Regions from separate parts of the Alishewanella sp. HH-ZS genome, predicted to be linked through region 2. Evidence: predicted binding sites of a transcription regulator. Region 2 holds the regulator's gene; each other region holds the start of a gene.
What was found. The regulator FNR, encoded in region 2, switches genes on or off when oxygen is low (the NO sensors DNR and NnrR bind a similar motif). The targets are predictions, from matches to a motif close to TTGATCTAGATCAA.

Region 1 (4,521 bases), on a different contig from region 2:
GCCATAGGTACCCAGGCCATAACCGAGGATCGCCAATAGTACGCCCACCGGCGCCAAAGATGGATGAAAGGCGGCAGCGACCACCGGTGCCGACGCGGCGCCACCGACATTCGCCTGGCTACCTACCGCCATATAAAACAGCGGCGCCTTAATCAATTTCGCCACCAGTAACATCAGGCCGGCATGAAAGGCCATCCAGACGATACCGACTACAAACATCAGGGGATAGTCTAAAATGGCGGTCACATCCATATGCATACCGATAGTCGCTACCAGGATATACAAAAAAGCACTGCCGACCTTGGAGGCGCCAACGGCTTCTAAACGTCTGACGCGGGTTGCGGACAGGATCAGGCCAACGGTGGTGGCTACCACCACCAGCCAGAAGAAGGTACTGGCCAGGCTATAGTCTGCCAGCACCGGTGCTTCGCGGCCAATCCAGGGCGCAACGATATCGGCAATTAAATGTGAAAAACCGGTCACGCCAAAGGCGACGGCAAAGATCAGCATCAGATCATGCATGGTCGGAATGCGCGCATGCTGAGCCTGATAATTCTCGATCTTCTGTTGTAGATGACGAATAGCACTGGTGTCGGCACCGGTTTTCTGGTCGAAATAGCTGGCGCGACTGGCCATCAGTAACAACACTGCCATCCAGACATTAGCCACTATGACATCCACGGTAATCATCACCGAGAAAATGCTGCCATCAACTTCAAACACTTCTTTCATCGCGGCCTGATTGGCGCCACCACCAATCCAGCTACCGGCGATGGTACTCATGCCACGCCAGATATCACCGCCCAGTGCTTCCGGGTACAGGCTACCCAGCATCAAAAGTGCCAGTGGACCGCCAATAATAATCCCCAGGGTGCCGGTAAGAAACATAATCAGCGCTTTCGGGCCAAGGCCAATAATGGCTTTAAAGTCGACACTCAGCGTCAGCAATACCAGACTGGCCGGTAATAAATAGCGCGATGCCATCTTGTACAGGGCCGAGCCTTCCCCATCAATAATGCCAAAGCTGTTTAGCAGTGACGGAATAAAGTAGCAAAGCAGCAGGGCAGGGACATAACGGTAAAAAGCTTTACAGTAGCGGTTAGCACTGTGGCTGGTATAAAACACCAGCCCCAGGATCAGCGCCAGCAGGCCAAGAACGACGGCATCGTTGGTGATCAAAACAGTGGTTACTTGCATATATTATTCTTATAAGTCAGAAGTGGGCGCCAGAGCGAGTTCAGGCGCTGGGGTGTTGCTAGTGTGCCGTAAAAAGGCCACAGCTGGCAATCTTTCTGCCGCGTAGCTGTCCCGCCTGGTCGCAGCCCGGGCCATTGTCTGCTACCCTACACCGGGTATCGCTATAGCTGTTATGGTTAAAAAGCCGAACTTAAGTTGATACTTATCAAATCCGCAAAGACGGATCCTCAGTATGATAATCAGGGCAGACCAGCGTTAGCCGGCAACGGCCAGCGGCCCTTACTACAATGCAGGAGTGTTCGAATGAATAATATTAACCGTCGTAACTTTTTCAAAATCTCAGCCGGTACCGTCATTGGTATGACACTGGGTGGTGTCACGCTAAGGGCCTTTGCCGCTGAGCAATTAAAGCTGGATGACCCTTTAGCGGCAGCCATGCGCTATACCCACAAGTCGGAAGTGGAAGGTCAGAAATGCAGTAACTGTAACCTGATCCAGGGTGAGGACGGCCAGGAATGGCGGCCTTGCGCCATTTTCCCAGGCAAATTAGTCGCCTCAGAAGGCTGGTGTGCTGCCTGGGTGAAAAAGGTTTAAGCTAACGCCTTGAGGATAAACGCCGGCCTGCTGCCGGCGTTTTTGTGTACGCCGCGTCTAAACTTCAGTGTTGCGTTGGGGTTTACGCGAAACTCAGGGTAAATTTAAATGCCGACCGCCATCCAGCGCCAGTACCCGTCCGGTCAGATAGCGGCTGTCCAGAATATAGCGTACTGCTGTTACCACTTCCTGTGCCCCAGGTTCACACTGTAACAACGACTTTTGCAAAGCCTGCTGTTTATACTCCTCGGCATCACCGGCATTAAACATCAGTAGCGCCGGCGCTATGGTATTAACTTTAATCTTTGGTGCAAATTGCCGGGCAAAAGACAGGGTCAGGTTCTCTAGCGCGGCTTTGGACGCTGCATAGGCAATATGTTTGCTACTGCCAACACAGGCCACAAAATCACTCAGCTGAATAATATCGGCCTGCTCACTGAGCTGCAGTTGTGGCTGCAGCGCACGATTAAGCAAGTAGGGCGTACGGGCATGAATTTGCTGCAAATAATCAAAGCTTTCTGCTTCTGCTTGCAGTTGCGCCAACAAGGAGTCTGCAGTTGCCGGCGGATCCTTGCGCCAGTCCGAGGCATTATGGATCAGCGCCCGCAGTGGACCAAGCTGCTGCAGCTGGCTGATAAAATCCGCCAGGCTATTTAGATCGGTCAGATCGCATTGATAGGTGAGCACGCCGGCGGCTTTAAGTTGTGCCAGCCCCGGTCGCTCACTACGGTAGCTGGCCACCACCTGATAACCGGCCTGTTGTAGGTCTAACGCCAGTGTCAGGCCGACACGCTGCGCGGCACCGGTGATGACGATAATGGGTTTATGCATAGGAAATCCTTGGTTAATTGCCTGAAGTTTTGACGGTCAGGCAGGCGTAGCAGCAAGTATATACTTTACGCTTACTGCCGTGGATCCCTGCGTAAGGATTGCTGCTGTCATAAAAAAGACACACTTAGCTGTTAAGTTGCCGCCAGTTTCACTCCGATGCAGGTCCTCACTATGTTTAATTTCTCTACCATCGCCAGCCGGGTGCTGGTGTTGGGACTGGTACCCCTGGGTTTGTTGCTGCTGGTTTTGGTGGCATCTTTTCAGGCCGCTAACGGCAAGGACCAGCTGTTTAACCGCCTGTATCATGAACACCTGGCGATCCTGTCTGGTGTTATGCAAAGTCAAAAAATTCTGCAACAGCAGGCGTTTAGCGAGGTGCAGCAATATAAATCCGGCTGGTCTTCGGCCGAGGCGACCCGTAGCAGCGTGCAGGCGCTACTGGCTGTAGCTGCGACGCAATGGCAAGGTTTTAGTGAGCAGCGTACGATAAAATCGCCGGCGGATGAAGAGGCTTTTGCCGCGCTGGACGCGGCCTTTGCCAAAGCCGTTAAACACTATCAGGATTGGATAGGTTTTGTCGGTGACGATGCGCTGCTAATCAAAATTTTGAATGATTCCAGCATTAATAACGAATTTAAACAGCAGATTGCCCCTTTTGCTACTCTGGCTGAGCAGTTTATTCAGCAGCAAATCGATGCTGCGGCTGAGGTGCGGGATGCCTCTGAGCAGCTAACCGGGCAGATGCTGTTGATGTATCTGGTTGGCGGCGCCTTGCTGACCGCCTTTGTGTTATTGCTGATTTGGCAAACCCGCCGCGCGGTGAATAAGCCGCTGACCCGGCTGCGTGATCTGTTGTTACAACTGGAACAGCAAGCCGATTTAACCTTACGTGCCGATGAACGCGGTCGTGATGAGATTGCCGAAGCGGCCCGGGCGCTGAATTTAATGCTGCAGCGTTTTGCTGGCCTGCTGCAACAACTAGGTGGCAGTGCGCGGGAGCTGAGTAGTCAGGCGACGCAGGTGTCCGGCATTAGCGACCAGGTGAATAATGGTGCTGCGGACCAAGCCCGGTTAGCGGATCAATTATCTGACGCGGTCAGTGAGATGATGCAAGCACTGGATCGGGTGGCCAGCCATACCGGCTCGGCCAATCAGGTCAGTCAGAATGCCAGCGCTCTGTGTCAGCAGGGCCAGCAGGTAAGCCAGAAGAGTATGCACAGCGCCGAACAGTTGGCGCAGCAAATGGCAGCCGCCGCCAGGCTGATGCAACAATTACAGCAAGACTCCGGCAAGATCTCCGGTGTGCTGGAAGTTATCGGCAAGATCTCGGAGCAAACCAACTTACTGGCGTTAAATGCGGCCATTGAGGCGGCACGCGCCGGTGAGGCCGGTCGCGGCTTCTCAGTGGTTGCCGATGAAGTACGTACCCTTTCCGCCAATACCAAGCAGGCCACTGAGTCGATCCGGCAGATGATTAGCACCCTGCAACAACAAGCGGATAGTGCTTGCTCCAGCATTGCCCAGGCCGATGTACAAGCGAAAGACAGTGTCGAGCAGGCCAGGGCAACCGAGCAGCAATTCCGGCAGTTGGCAGCTGAGGTTGCTACACTCAGTGATATTAATCAGCAAATTAGTCTGGCAGGTAATGAGCAGCAGCAAACGGCCGGCCGCTTTGTGTCAGGTATTGCGGCCATGCATCAGGCCAGCCAGCAATTGCATCAGGGCGCCAGTCAGTCGTCGCAGGCTGCTGAAGAACTCACCGCGCTGGCGGCAGAGTTAGAGCGTGGCTGGCAACAATTTCGCACTAACTAAGAAAAAATTTTCTATTGTCATATTGCTGAAATAAAAAGCAAGCAGACTAAGCCGGTACAAATTAAAACGTCCACTTTGAGGAATGAT
Region 2 (4,521 bases):
GACAAAATTGGCCGGTTTTAAGGCCAGCACATCACAATCCAGACGGTCAATCACATGCTCAGCGGTATTACCGATAATGGCCGCCGATAAGCCGGTGCGGCCGATAGTGCCAATTAATACCATCTCGGCATCAAGCTGCCGTGCCAATTTCGGGATCACATCTTCCGGCATCCCTTCCAGCACATGACATTGCTCTGCCGGGATCTGATGTTCGGCTGCCAGTTGCTTCACGGCATCCTTATGATGTCGCTGCATGGTGCTGTTATATTCCTGCGGATTAAATTCCGGGATCTCGATGGCGATATTAACCGGAGTACCGGGGTAGGCATTCACCAGATGCACCCTGGCATTTAGCATGGCAGCCATTTGTTTAGCTTTATCAATCACCCTGTTATTCAGGGATTTATGATGCTCCTGCTCACTGCCGGCATTAACAGCGGCGATAATATTACCTTGCGCCGGCCAGGCATGCTCTTTTACCAGCAGCACCGGGCAGGGGCATTTGCGCAAAATATGCCAGTCAGTTGGGGTGAAAATCATCGATTTCAGCACATCGTGGTCATGGGTGCCTTTGATCACCAGATCAAAGTTATGCTCCAGCACAGCTTTGACGACGGCTTCGAACGGTCTGTTATGCCAGACCACCTGAATACTGATCTCCAGTCCTTGCGCCTGAGCCTGCTGCAGTAAGCCACTGACCCAGATTTCGCGATCTTTAATCACCGCCTGCTTCATTGCTTCGCGTTCGTCACCGGATAGCATGGTGGTCATCTCATAGGAGAATTCGTATACCGATAAAAACGCGGTCAGTTTACCGCCTTGTTTGCGGCTTAGCTCCAGGGCGCGGTCGAGGGCTTTCTGTTGTTCAGTCGTGGGATCTAATACCACTAAAACATTGTTATAAATCGACATAATGACTCCGGTTACCAGGTTGATGCACGCAATCTGTTAGATTAAGTGTAGTCAACATAACCGGAGTTGGTAGGCTGGCCTTTGTGTTAAATCAACAAAATACCGATTAACACTGACCGGCGAGGTTACTTAAGGCAGGGGCATCTAAAATGGTTATCAGTTTGCCATCCACTTCGATGATCTGATCTTTATGTAATTTACTCAGCAGCCTGCTAATGGTTTCAACGGTTAAACCCAGGTAATTGCCGATATCACTGCGGGTCATGGTCAGGCGGAAGGCTTTGGAGGAAAAACCACGGTTACCGTAGCGCGAGGCCAGATGGTTTAAAAAGGTGGCCAGTTTTTGTTCGGCAGTTTTGCGGTTTAACAGCAACAACATCTGCTGATCAGCCTGGATATCCTGACTCATCAGCCGCATCATCTGCTGCCGTAACTTGGGTAGCTGGTCCAGTAACATTTCCAGGTTGTTAAAGGGGATCTCGCAAATCATGCCGGTTTCCAGCGCTTCGGCGTAGCTCATATGCTGCTGGGTATTAATCGCATCAAAACCGATAATATCGCCGGGTAAATGGAAGCCGGTAATTTGCTGCTCACCTTGCTCGGTCAGGGTAAAGGTTTTAAAGGAACCGGTGCGTACCGCATACAGTGCTTTCAGGGCGGTGCCGCTTTCAAACAGGATATCGCCTTTATGTAACGGTCGTTTGCGCTGAATAATGTCATCCAGCTTGGTCATTTCCTGATCGTTGAGTGAAAACGGCAGGCACAACTGACTAAAACCACAATCCTGACAATTAATCGCCGAGCGTTGCATCGAATAAACCCTGAATTCCCTAATATAGTAGCTAGCTTAAAAAACTAACCTCTGCAAAGCAAGCCATATCGTATAAATGCCGTAGATAGCCAGTATAGCGGCGGTGCTATAGCGAAACCACAAGGCGCTTTTCAGCTGGCGCAGTAGCTGTGCGGCGCCACCAACGGCCAGGATCGCCGGCAAGGTGCCCAAGCCAAAGCTCAGCATCAGCAGGGCACCATGAAAAGGGCTGCCGCTGGCCAGACTCCAGCTAAGGGTCGAATAGACCAGACCGCAGGGCAAAAAGCCCCACAGCAGGCCATACCGATAGGCTTTCGTCGCTGAGTCAAGTGGTAACAGCGCCTTGGTATAGGGCTGGACGCGCTGCCAGAGCTTTTGACCAAGTCGTTCCAACTGCGTCAGGCCAAACCAGAGCCGGGCGATATAGAGTGCCATAGCAACCAGTAAGACGCCTGCCAGCAAGCGTAACCAGAGCATGGAGGCGCCAGCCAGCTGCATTGCGGTCAGACCAAAGTAGCCGACCAGGGCACCAAACAGGCTGTAGGTGGTTAAGCGGCCGGCACTGAGAAGCAGAGGGTAAGTATAACCTGAGTGGCGGCGCTCAGCCGGCACGCTAAGTTGCAAGGCACTGGCAATGCCGCCGCACATTACCAGACAGTGACTGCTGCCCAGCAGGCCGATCAGCAGCGCGGCCAGATAATCAGGGCTCATCTTTGTTCGCGGATGGTTTTGGCTTATCGTCCTCGTCAAACAGGATGCTCAGCCCTTCTTTTTCCAGATCTTCAAACTGTTTCGAGCGCACCGCCCAGAAGAAAATCCAGATCCCCATTGCGACAAAGAAGATGGCTATCGGGATAAGTACGTAAATGATGCTCATTTCTTTAGTAACCTCAATGAATTCGATACCACCAATAACGAGCTGAACGACATACCGATCACTGCAATATAGGGCGAGACAAAACCAGCTACGGCCAGCGGAATAATAATCAAATTATAACCGACAGACCATCCGAGATTTTGCCTTATCACGCTGGCGGTGGTTTTGCCACCTTTGAGCAATGCGGCTAACAGACTCACATCGGGTTTTAATAACACCACATCAGCCTGATTTTTAGACAGATCGGCGCCTGAGTGCACCGCAACCGAAATATGGGCAGCGTTAAAGCCCGGGCTGTCGTTAATGCCATCGCCCAGCATCAGTACCTGCTTGCCTTCGCTAATCAGCTGCTGGATATGCGTCACTTTTTGTTCTGGCGTACAGCCTTTATGCATAAAGTTAAGCTGTAATTCGCTGGCCAGTTGCTCGGCCTGTGATGAGCTGTCGCCGGTTAACATCCCCAATTGATAGCCCTGTTGTTGTAAACTGGCCAGCAGCGCCGGAACTTCCGGCCGTACTCTGTCACTCAGGGTCACAGCAGCTATCGGCTGCTGGTTAATCGTCAGATAGACCATGGCGCCGCTGACAGTGCGGCTTAGCTGACAAAAACTGGCACTGCCGACCCGCACCGCTTGTTGTTGCCAGTACCCGCTGATCCCGGCACCGACACTGACCGTTACCTGTTGCAGCTCTTCGGCAGCTGTCTGATAGGGCGCAAAGGCTCGGGCTATCGGGTGTTCGGAGTAACGTTCCAGATTTGCAATCAGATTCAGTGCCTGTTGCTCAGTGTAAGCCGTGCTTAGCATCTCGACGCTTTCGACACTAAACTTACCTTCGGTCAGGGTGCCGGTTTTGTCCAGTACAATATGGGTGATCTGTGGCAAGGCTTCTAACGCCTGAGCGTTTTTGATCAGTATGCCCTGGCGGTTGAGGCGGGCGAGGGCACAGGTAATGGCGGTCGGCGTCGCCAGGCTAAGGGCACAAGGGCAGGTTGCCACCAACACCGAGAGCGTCACCCAAAACGCGCGATCCGGATTCCACCAGAAATACCAGAGGCCGAAAGTCAGCACGGCAATTACCAGTAAACGCTCGACGAAGTACTTTGCCAACTGATCGGTTTTCTCGACCAGTTTGGGCTTTTGACTCAGGGTTTGTTGTTGCAGCTGGATGATTTGTCCCAGCCGGGAGTGTGCCAGCACTTCAGTCACCTGAATGGTCAGTAAGCCATCGTGATTAATACTGCCGGCCAACACCTGCTCACCGGGCATTTTGCTGATCGGCCGGTATTCACCGGTCAGCATCGATTCGTCAACCGAGCTTTGACCTTCCAGTACCAGACCATCAGCGGGCAGGGTTTCACCGGCCTTTACCAGGATCCGATCACCCGGTTGCAGGCGCCGCGCCGACGTCGCTTGCGGCCCGTTAGCAGTGAGCTGGGTGGCGGTTACCGGCATAATTTTCAGCAAGTTGCTGGTGGCTTCGCGCGCCTGTGCCCGGGCCCGGTATTCAAAAAACTTGCCCAGTTGCAGCAGGAAAATAAACATACAGACTGATTCAAAATAGACTTCACCGGTATGAAAGACGGTGGCATAGGATGACGCCAGATAGGTATACCACAGCGCCAGGCTGACCGGCACATCCATATTCATCTGCCGGGCCTTAATGCTGCGCCAGGCGCTAACCGTAAAGGGCTTACCGGCATACAACAACACCGGTAGCGTTAATAACAAACTGATCCAGCGTAGGTAGCCTTCGTGCGATTTTTCAATGCCGGTGAACTCACCAAAATACAGGCCAAAGGCCAGCATCATCACCTGCATGGTCAGAATACCAGACACCGCCAGTCGTTTCAGGTAGCGGTTCAGTTCCTGCTTAAAGGTTTGTTCTTCCTGATCGGCGACAAAGGGGCTGGCCTGATAAC
Region 3 (4,521 bases), on a different contig from region 2:
AAAACGTACCCGCAAACTGGTTTCATCACGCTGTACCGTGCCCGGCACTACCATGCCACCCAGACGCAACCTTTGCCCTACCTCGGGCTTCACTTTATTTGGGCCTGTGCCACTAACCAACTGGCCCGGGGTATAGAACAAATTAATATTCTGACTCAGCGCATATAGCATGGCACCAACGGCACCGGCCATCAGGCCAATCACCAGGATGATGGAAAACAGGCGTTTCTGACGTCTTGATTGCATTAGGTCTGTTGCTCCTGATACTGCTTAACACGTTGCTCGCGTGCCAATTTTGCTTCGAGCTGCTGTTTAAATTGCCGATGATTAAAATAACTCCAGATGATTAACCCAATTAGCAAAAGATAGGTTAAGGCATAGGCCAGCCAAACATAAAAGGCATAACTGACACCATTGCTCGCCATTTGTAGAAAATCGCTAAAGCTGGCGAAATAGAACGGAAAAAGACCAAAAAGTTTCTGCGGGAGCTCTGCAGCGGCACTAAAAACCAGTGCGAATTCAACAAGACTGTGCATCATACTTTACCCACCAGTTGTTTTACCCAGGGCCTGTGCTGCTCGTTTTCCAGAATGGCAGTACGCAACCTTACACAGGTTAACCATAACATCACTAGCTTAAAGGCCAGTAAACTCATTAATAATGGCCATAACATACTGGGATCAATCGACGGCTTGGCAAATTTGGTAATGGTTGCACCCTGATGCAACGTATTCCACCATTCAACTGAAAAGTGAATAATGGGCAGATTAATGGTACCAATTACAGCCAGTAAACTGGCTACCTTAGCCCCGGTTTGCCGGTCAGAGAAGGCACCATGTAATGCCATTACTCCAAAATATAAAAATAACAGGATGAGCTGTGATGTTAAGCGTGCATCCCATACCCACCAGGCGCCCCACATCGGTTCACCCCAGGCCATACCGGTCAGCAGAGCAATGGCGGTGTATACCGCGCCGATAGGTGCAATTGCCAGCACCGCCCATTGTGCGGTTTTAATTTGCCAAACCAGAGCAGTAAAAGCAGCGATCGCCATGGCCATATAGGCACCCATCGACATAATGGCCGACGGCACATGGATATGGATAATACGGTAGCTGTCACCTTGCTGGTAATCGGTTGGCGTAAAGCCAAGGCCCCAGATATTACCAAGCAGCAGCGTAAAGAGTGCGGCAGCCATTAACCAGGGCGAAAGTTTACCGCAAAAATGATAAAGGGTTTCTGGCTTGGCCAGCGGATGTAACCACTTAAACATATCAGCTCACATTTATCTTAAGCGCACTGCACACTGCCATCGGCACCAGTGCCAGCGCAAACAATACGATTGCCAGTAAAATTGCCAACTGTCCCTGATATGCTAATCCCATGCTGGCAGCTTCAATTGCCGCACTGGCAAAAATTAGCAGCGGAATATACAGCGGCAGAATCAGCAGTGCCAGTAAAATCCCACCCTTATCGGCGGAAACCGTAATAGCCGCGCCTAACACGCTCAATAAACTCAGCACCGGGGTGCCAAGCAGCAGAGTTAATGCCATCGCTTGCAATGCCGGCAGCTCCAGATTAAACAACAGTGCCACCAGCGGTGACAGCAGTACCAGCGGCAAACCGGTGCTCAGCCAGTTAGCGCTGATTTTCGCCAGCACAAAAGGCAACAGCGCGTACCGGGCAGCCACCAGTTGCTCTATCACCCCGTTACGGTAGTCATCCTTAAACAGCCGCTCGGCAGCGAGTAACACGCTAAGCAGTGCCGCGATCCAGACTATACCCGGTGCCATTATACGCAGCATATTGGGCTCCGGGCCAACACCTATCGGGAACAGGGTCAACACTATGATAAAAAACAGTACCGGATTGAGCCAATCAGACTTTTGCCGGGCCAGTAGCCGCAGTTCGCGTTGTAAAAAGACGCCGTAGCTTACCATCGGTAGTGGATCTCCAGGGCAAAGAGCCCGGCATACTGCAGGCTAAGCGGCTGATGGGTGGTCAGAATAATGGCGCCGCCCTGCTCTAAATGGGCGATAAAGTGCTGTTGCAAGGTGCCGATGGCCGTTTGATCCAGCGCGGTGAAAGGCTCATCCAGGATCCACAGCTGTGCCCGGCTGGCCCAAAGCCGGGCAAGTGATACCCGGCGCTGCTGTCCGGCCGATAACATCCGGCACGGAATATCCTCTAAGCCTGCCAGCCCTAAACTGGCCAGCAACGCCAGATCATCGGCCGGCTTCAGATCAGTTGCCGCACGCCAGAAGCGTAAATTTTCCAGTGCAGTTAGTTGCTCGTGAATACCACTGTGATGACCAATAAAGCACAGGTTAGCCGCGTAATCGGCACTGACGTCAGATAGCGGACGCCCCTGATAATACAGCTCGCCTTCTTCTGGTCTGGCCAAGCCGGCCAGAATACGTAATAAGCTGCTTTTGCCGGCGCCATTTTTGCCTTTGATTTGTAATAGCTGCCCGGCGCTGACACTGAGCGATAATTGCTCGAATAGCACCCTGTCCTGCTTGACACAGCTAAGCCCGCTGGCACTGAGCAGCGCGGCTGGGGTGTGATTTAAAGTTGACTGAGTAAGATCCACTGGCCTTAACTATCGACTCTGCAAAAAATTGCGCGCATAGTAGCACAACAGGCGGCGAATACGAATCAGAACCGGTACTTAGCCATGATCCAGATCAGTATCTTCCACGCAACTTATCCACAGCACTCCGGTACCGGTCTGACCAGTTCAGCCGTAGCACTTTTGGTGAAAGCCAAGCTCAGGTCTGGAAAGTTATGGCGCCGCTGCATTCAGCTTACCGGGATATGTGGTTGATGGATCCACTACAGCCATTATCCGTTGGGGCACCGTTGCCGCCGTCGCCACAAAAACCCCAACTGTCACTGAATACGCCCTACCCGGCGCAATTGCTACAAGATGCTGACCCCGTGCTACGCCTGCAAGTTGGCGGGCGTGAACTGCGCTTGCCACTGCATCATTTACCAGCACTGCCGCTGACTCAGCCCCTTACAGTGAGTGTCAGCTTAAGCCAGAGAACATCGCTACAGCTAAATCTGAACCTGTCAGCAGCCAGCGTCACGGTGCCTCTTACCCCGGCCCAAGTTGCTGTGTTACAAGATCCCAAGGCGCTGGCCCTGCTTACCCAACAACTTAACCGCGGCGAAACACCCAGCCTGGCCGGTAGCCAGGTTATGACATCCGCCCTCAGTACACTGCTGGCGGCAAAAATTCCGTTACAGCTGAACCTGAATGCCAGCGGGGAGCTAAACATTCAACCCGAACACCCCCCTAAAAGCTTAACTTTACCACTCAGTGTGCTAAAAGAGCCGGCCTTGCTACAAAGCTTAGTTGCAGACAAACTGCCGCTAATGAAACAATGGTCAACAGCGACGAGTCAGGAGAGCACGATGAAACCCCTGAACCTGGATCAGGCCCTGCAACAACTCAGTGGCGTAAAAGTTGAGTTAAGCAGCGCCAAACTGCAGGCTGGCGCCGATTATTTCGCCCGTTTACAAATAAACGCCAAGCAAGGGCCGGAATTATTGATCCAAACTGCGCAAGGCCCGGTGCGTCTGCCACTGCAACAACTCCCAGCCATCCCCAGCGGTGTTCCGTTAGTGCTGCAAATGCAACCGCTGGCCGATGGTGGGGTGCAGCTACAAGTTAAAGTGCTGGCAGGTGTCGCAACAGAGGTACCGCTTAGCAGCGCACAGCTGCGCCTATTACAGGACCCAAAACAGCTGGCGTTATTACAACAGCAGCTTAGTCGTGGTGAAGCACCGCCACAACTGGCCGGCGAGCCATTTAAACTACCTGCAGGCATCACGACTACGCCGCAGACCGTCACACTGCAACTGTTAAACCAGTTAACCAAAAATATTGCCGCGAGCAAAAGCCCGGCCGGTAGCCTGAGTATTCTGCCGATTGCCGCCGAGCAGCAACTGCAGTTAAGTCAGAAAGACTTGTTGAAGCCCTTGCCATGGCAAACCTCTGCCACAGAGCGTCCGGCAGCGGTAAATCTGAATAACAGCACTGGCGTTGCCGAGCAGGGTTGGCGGCAACTGTTACCTTTACTTAGCAGCAGCCCGGCGCGGCTGGCGGCACTGCCGGAGATGCCACCGGCTGTCGTTGCCCTGCTACAACAGATCAGGCAAGCACAACCGGATGGGCAACGCGTTTTAACTGTCGCGGAAGTGCAGCAGCAGTTACAGGCGGTGCTGCAATTTCAACCGCTGCAATTGCAGCCCAACACCAGTACCGGCGCCGGCACCCTGGCTATTGCCATTCAGCTATTACTGGGGCATTTGTTGCGACAACCGTCAGCGCAAGCAGCCCGCAGCAATAGTGCCACTCAGACTATGGCGCAGCAGATCGGTCAGCTGGATAGTCAGCAAGCCAGTCAGTTGCTGCGGGCACTGGGCAGTCACAGTAGCTTGCTGCAGTTATCGCAGTTACAAAATGCCGATCTGCCACAGCTGCAGCAACAGTGGTTTATCCCGCTGGCATTA
Region 4 (4,521 bases), on a different contig from region 2:
GCGGCACTATGCGCGAAATACTGCCATCTTTGGCGGTCGAGGGCAGGGCGATAATAGGTTTACCGCCATTACTCATTGAAGCACCGCGGCTAAAGTCAACCTGACCGCCAACGCCGCTGTAAAACTGATGACCAATTGAATCTGACACCACCTGCCCGGTCAGATCGACTTCGATGGCACTGTTAATCGAGACCATGCGTTCGTTGCGGGCGATATTGCTGGGTGAATTGACATATTCACTCGGATAAAAGCCGATATGCGGGTTTTGGTGCACAAAGTCATACAGCTGCTTAGTGCCGATACAAAAGCTGGTGACACTTTTACCGGGGTGAAAGGTTTTGCGCCTGTTGTTGATCACCCCTTTTTTAATCAGCTCCAGTACACCGTCGGTCAGCAGCTCGGTATGCAGGCCCAGATCCTTGTGATTGCTCAGATAGCGGGTGACCGCTTCACAGATTTTCCCTACGCCAAGCTGAATAGTGGCACCATCTTCTACCAGCAGCGACACATACTGGCCGATCCGCTCAGTGCGCGGATCCAGCTCGGTAGGCTGCACTTCCGGTAGTGGCTGCTCGGCATAGAAAAAAGCATCGATATCGTCTTTATGAATAAAAGACTGGCCGTAAGTGATTGGCATCGCCGGATTGACCTGGGCAATCACTGTTTTGGCGGCCTTTGCTGCCGCGGCTATCACATCAACTGATACACCAAGTGAATGATAGCCATGCTCATCAGCCGGGCTCACCATAATCAGTGCGGCATCCAGCGGTAGTACGCCGTCGGTAAACAGCGCCGGAATATCGGTCATAAAACAGGGGGTGTAATCAGCCCGGCCCTCAGCGACAGCCTGACGCACGGTATGGCCGCCGATAAAGAAGGTATTGACCTTAAATAAATGCTGAAACTCGGGTTTGGCCCATTTGTTGTCTGACAGGGTTACCAGCTGCACAATTTCAATATCATGCAGGCTTTTGGCATTGGCAATCAGATCGTCAATCAGTAGGGTCGGCACCGCGGCATGGGAGCCAATAAAAATCCGGTTTCCGGATTTTAGCAGGTGTTGCCAGTTAAGTTTGGAGACAGGACTTGGCATAACAGCTCCGGCTTGAGATCAGTATTAGCACTCTAATCCAGAAGCCGGAGCGGGAAAAGCCCCGACTTTGGTCGGAGCGCCCGGAAAAATACCGTCAACACCGTAATGTTGACGGCAAAGGGCAAGATAAAACTTACAGCGTCCAGCGCAGACCAATCATCGCTACCAGCGGATCAATGCTGACATCAACGCTTTGCACTGTATTGCCATTCACCCGGACATGCGCCTTAGTATCGATATCAATTTTGCTGATCATCAGGTGGACACCCAGGTTATCAGCCAGTTTGATATTGACGCCGGCTTGTGCGGCCAGGCCCCAGGAGTTTTTCAGCTTAATGGTCACAGGATCACTAGCACCAGCCGCACCCAGCGCGACCAGCGTGCTTTTCAGCTGACCGTCGGCTTCGGTATTAAAGAAGTTGGTGTAGTTGACGCCCAGGCCAACAAAAGGCTGAATGTTGCTGTTACCAACATCAAAATAATACTGGCCGAGTAAGGTAGGCGGTAAATGCTTGGTTTTACCTACTTTTAAACCGTCAATAGCGCCATCGCCACTGATTTTGTGGGTAAAGGGGGTTGCGGCAATTAACTGCACGCCCCAGTTTTTATCCAGTTTGTAGTCAAAGGTCAGGCCCAGTTGGGTATTGTCATTCACCTTGACGCCAGTTGAGCCGGCTGGTAAGCCTGCGACGGCTTCCACCACATTCAGATTGCCGCTGCTGTCACTTGGCATCACGCTGATGGCACCAACGTTGACAGAAAATTCGGCCATGGCAGGGGCGGCAACTAAACTCAGGCCCAGTGCTACTGTAGATAACATTGTTTTCATTATATTCTCCCGTCAGATAACTGGCGCCATTGTGCGCTTGCTGGCGGTGAAAACCTTGGGCTGGATCAAAAAAGCCCGCTACAAAGCGGGCCTTTAATGGTAAGTATTGTTCTATATCAACAAAGTGGTAGGGAACACGCCCCAACCAAGCCTAGTCCTGCTGTTGGCGCCGGTTTTCAAAGCGGTTAGAGCGCTCGGAGATCGAACCTGTTGTCCGGCTCTCGCTTGCTGGCCGGCTAACAACGGCTTGCCGTTGTTCCATTTGTGGCCGCTGCGGTTGTACCCGCTGGCTGTCCTGCGCTGGCCGACTAACCGGTTGTACCCGCTCTTGCTGAAATCTTTGCGGCTGCACCCGCTCGGTTCTTACCTCTGGCTGCGGCCGTTGATACTGCACGCGCTGCTCTCTGCCTAGCGCCTCACTGCGCTGCTGTTCTCTATTTAATACTTCGTTGCGCTGTTGTGTGCGTAGCGCGCTGTCCTGCACACGCTGTGGCCGCTGCCGGTCAACGGCCGGGCTGGTGTCTGCAACAGGGATTGGCTGGATCCGCTGCTCATTTTCCGCCCATTGCTGAACAATACGTCCGTCCGTCGGGCGCTCCTGACGCTGCGGCCGTTCGCTTCGAGCTGCCTCATACTGGCGTGGTTGGCGGTTGCTGTCATACTGACGGCCTTCGCGCTGTGCACTGCGTGGCGCAGCCTCAGCTTCGCGATTTGCCTGACGTAGCTTGCTGTCGGCCGGAATAAAGCGATTATCAGTTTGTGAGCGCTGCTCCTGATTTCGCTCAGCACGCCACTGTTCGCGAGGTCTGTGCTGCGTATCGTCATGGCGGCGTGGCCGGTCCGGGTGGTGCTGATAGTCTGGCCGGTCACGCAATTGACTGTGCCGGTAATGCACGCCACGACGGTGATAATGGTCATGCTGCCAGCGAGGCGCATTATGGAAATGCTGCCGTTTTGGATAATAGCGCGGTGGCTTATGATAGTAATGGTGGTGCACTATCACATGATGACGGTGCCAGTCGAAGACGCTGAAATAAAACGCTGGCCTGACGTAAAAGCCACTACTCCAGTAAAAGCTGACCCGGCTGCGGTGACCGACAGGCTCATACCAATACAGTGGTGGATAGGCTGGCCACCACCAGTTACCGTAAACCACCCGGGTATCGTAGTAGGGTACGTAAATCACCTCACGCCGCGCCGGTTCAATCACGATCACTTCGCGTTCGCGCTCCACCACCACATGCTCCATCTGCTGCAATGAGCCCTGGGCATAGGCGCGTTGCCGTAAGCGCTGAATACTGGCCAGTAACGCTGGCTCATCGGCTAAAAAGATTTCTCCCAGCCGCTGCGTCCATTGCAGATCATCATTCAGGCGTTGCACTAACTGTGGGAAGGCAACCAGAGCCTGCACACTGGGGTCCCAGTCCTGGCCCTGCACGGCTTCTAGCGCGTCTTCGCCGCTGAGATCCGGATTGCGCTCTAACCAGCGCGCCGCCTGCACAATTTCCAGCGGATAGGTCGAGGCGATCAAGACGTGGGTTAGTACTGAATCCGGATACAGTGCAATCGGGGCCAGCATCTGGTCCAGCTCGGCCTCGCTGTTACTGGTGCGGCTTTGTGCCTGACTGGCGCAGGCACTGAGCAATAAAATTGCCAGGGCTAATAGTAGCTGTGGCAGGGTTCGTTGTATCGTCATATCAAGCTCCTAACCACGGGCGATAGATTGCGCCGGCAGAGGGATGGACATTAAGTATACAACTTATAGTGGGCTGCGGCTGAATCGCGGCTGAACTTTACCGCATCTTTACACTAAGCCACAAGAAACGGCGGATTAGCTTAGATAACGGGCGCGTTTTTGTGCTTTTAGCTGCGTCAGGTCTACCAGTACCAGGCCATCAATGCAGTCAGCGAAATCCGGATCCGTGCCAAAGGCCAGAAATTTCACACCGCCTGGCTCGCACAGCTCACTGTATTGTTTATATAAGGTGGGAATACTTACCCCCATATTCGCTAGCAGGTGTTTTAGCTGCACAAAGTCTGCCGCATAGTCCTGACCGCTGAAGTGCTGCTGCAGCTGTTGCAGAATAGCGTGCGGCAGCTGATAGGGCTGATTTGATACCGCTGTTCGCTGTTCATCCTGAAAATATAAAGAGTAGAAATAGACCATCAGATCCCGGGCTGCTTGCGGGTAGCTGTTCGACAGACTAACGCCGCCAAACAGATAGCGTAGTTCCGGATACTGCTTAAGGTAAGCACCAATGCCATACCACAGATAGTCCAGGCTGCGCTTACCCCAATAGCGCGGTTGCACAAAGCTGCGTCCCAGCTCCAGCCCCTGCGCGAGATAAGGTTGCATCTGAGCGCTAAATTGAAATAGCGAGGCGGTATATAAGCCAGCTAAGCCGTGATCAGCGATCACCCGGGCCGTATTGGCAAAACGGTAGGCGCCGACAATCTCCAAATCATCGCTATCCCACAGGATCAGATGTTCATAGTGGCTGTCGAAACGGTCAATATCACGGCGCTGGCCACAGCCTTCACCGACAGCCCGAAACGCCAGCTCGCGCAGGCGGCCGATTTCACGCATTACCGGCGAACT

Region 1: the regulator FNR is predicted to act here: its motif matches at 1,393-1,406, upstream of A9165_RS15630 (high-potential iron-sulfur protein).
Region 3: the regulator FNR is predicted to act here: its motif matches at 2,678-2,691, upstream of ccmA (cytochrome c biogenesis heme-transporting ATPase CcmA).
Region 4: the regulator FNR is predicted to act here: its motif matches at 2,029-2,042, upstream of A9165_RS08915 (OmpW family protein).

Annotation. Positions count from the first base shown of each region.
Region 1 covers NZ_LZEJ01000059.1:6,002-10,522, reverse strand. The annotation lists gene A9165_RS15635 (DUF819 domain-containing protein) at 1-1,197, opposite strand, end outside; gene A9165_RS15630 (high-potential iron-sulfur protein) at 1,501-1,791, shown strand; gene folM (dihydromonapterin reductase) at 1,885-2,622, opposite strand; gene A9165_RS15620 (methyl-accepting chemotaxis protein) at 2,794-4,434, shown strand.
Region 2 covers NZ_LZEJ01000007.1:75,404-79,924, forward strand. The annotation lists gene uspE (universal stress protein UspE) at 1-912, opposite strand, end outside; gene fnr (fumarate/nitrate reduction transcriptional regulator Fnr) at 1,019-1,723, opposite strand; gene A9165_RS04390 (sulfite exporter TauE/SafE family protein) at 1,760-2,434, opposite strand; gene ccoS (cbb3-type cytochrome oxidase assembly protein CcoS) at 2,424-2,600, opposite strand; gene A9165_RS04400 (heavy metal translocating P-type ATPase) at 2,597-4,521, opposite strand, start outside.
Region 3 covers NZ_LZEJ01000010.1:110,872-115,392, reverse strand. The annotation lists gene ccmE (cytochrome c maturation protein CcmE) at 1-246, opposite strand, end outside; gene ccmD (heme exporter protein CcmD) at 246-539, opposite strand; gene A9165_RS05920 (heme ABC transporter permease) at 536-1,273, opposite strand; gene ccmB (heme exporter protein CcmB) at 1,275-1,940, opposite strand; gene ccmA (cytochrome c biogenesis heme-transporting ATPase CcmA) at 1,934-2,593, opposite strand; gene A9165_RS05905 (flagellar hook-length control protein FliK) at 2,788-4,521, shown strand, end outside.
Region 4 covers NZ_LZEJ01000018.1:40,438-44,958, reverse strand. The annotation lists gene A9165_RS08920 (bifunctional acetyl-CoA hydrolase/transferase family protein/GNAT family N-acetyltransferase) at 1-1,093, opposite strand, end outside; gene A9165_RS08915 (OmpW family protein) at 1,227-1,922, opposite strand; gene A9165_RS08910 (DUF3300 domain-containing protein) at 2,074-3,618, opposite strand; gene A9165_RS08905 (lysophospholipid acyltransferase family protein) at 3,754-4,521, opposite strand, start outside.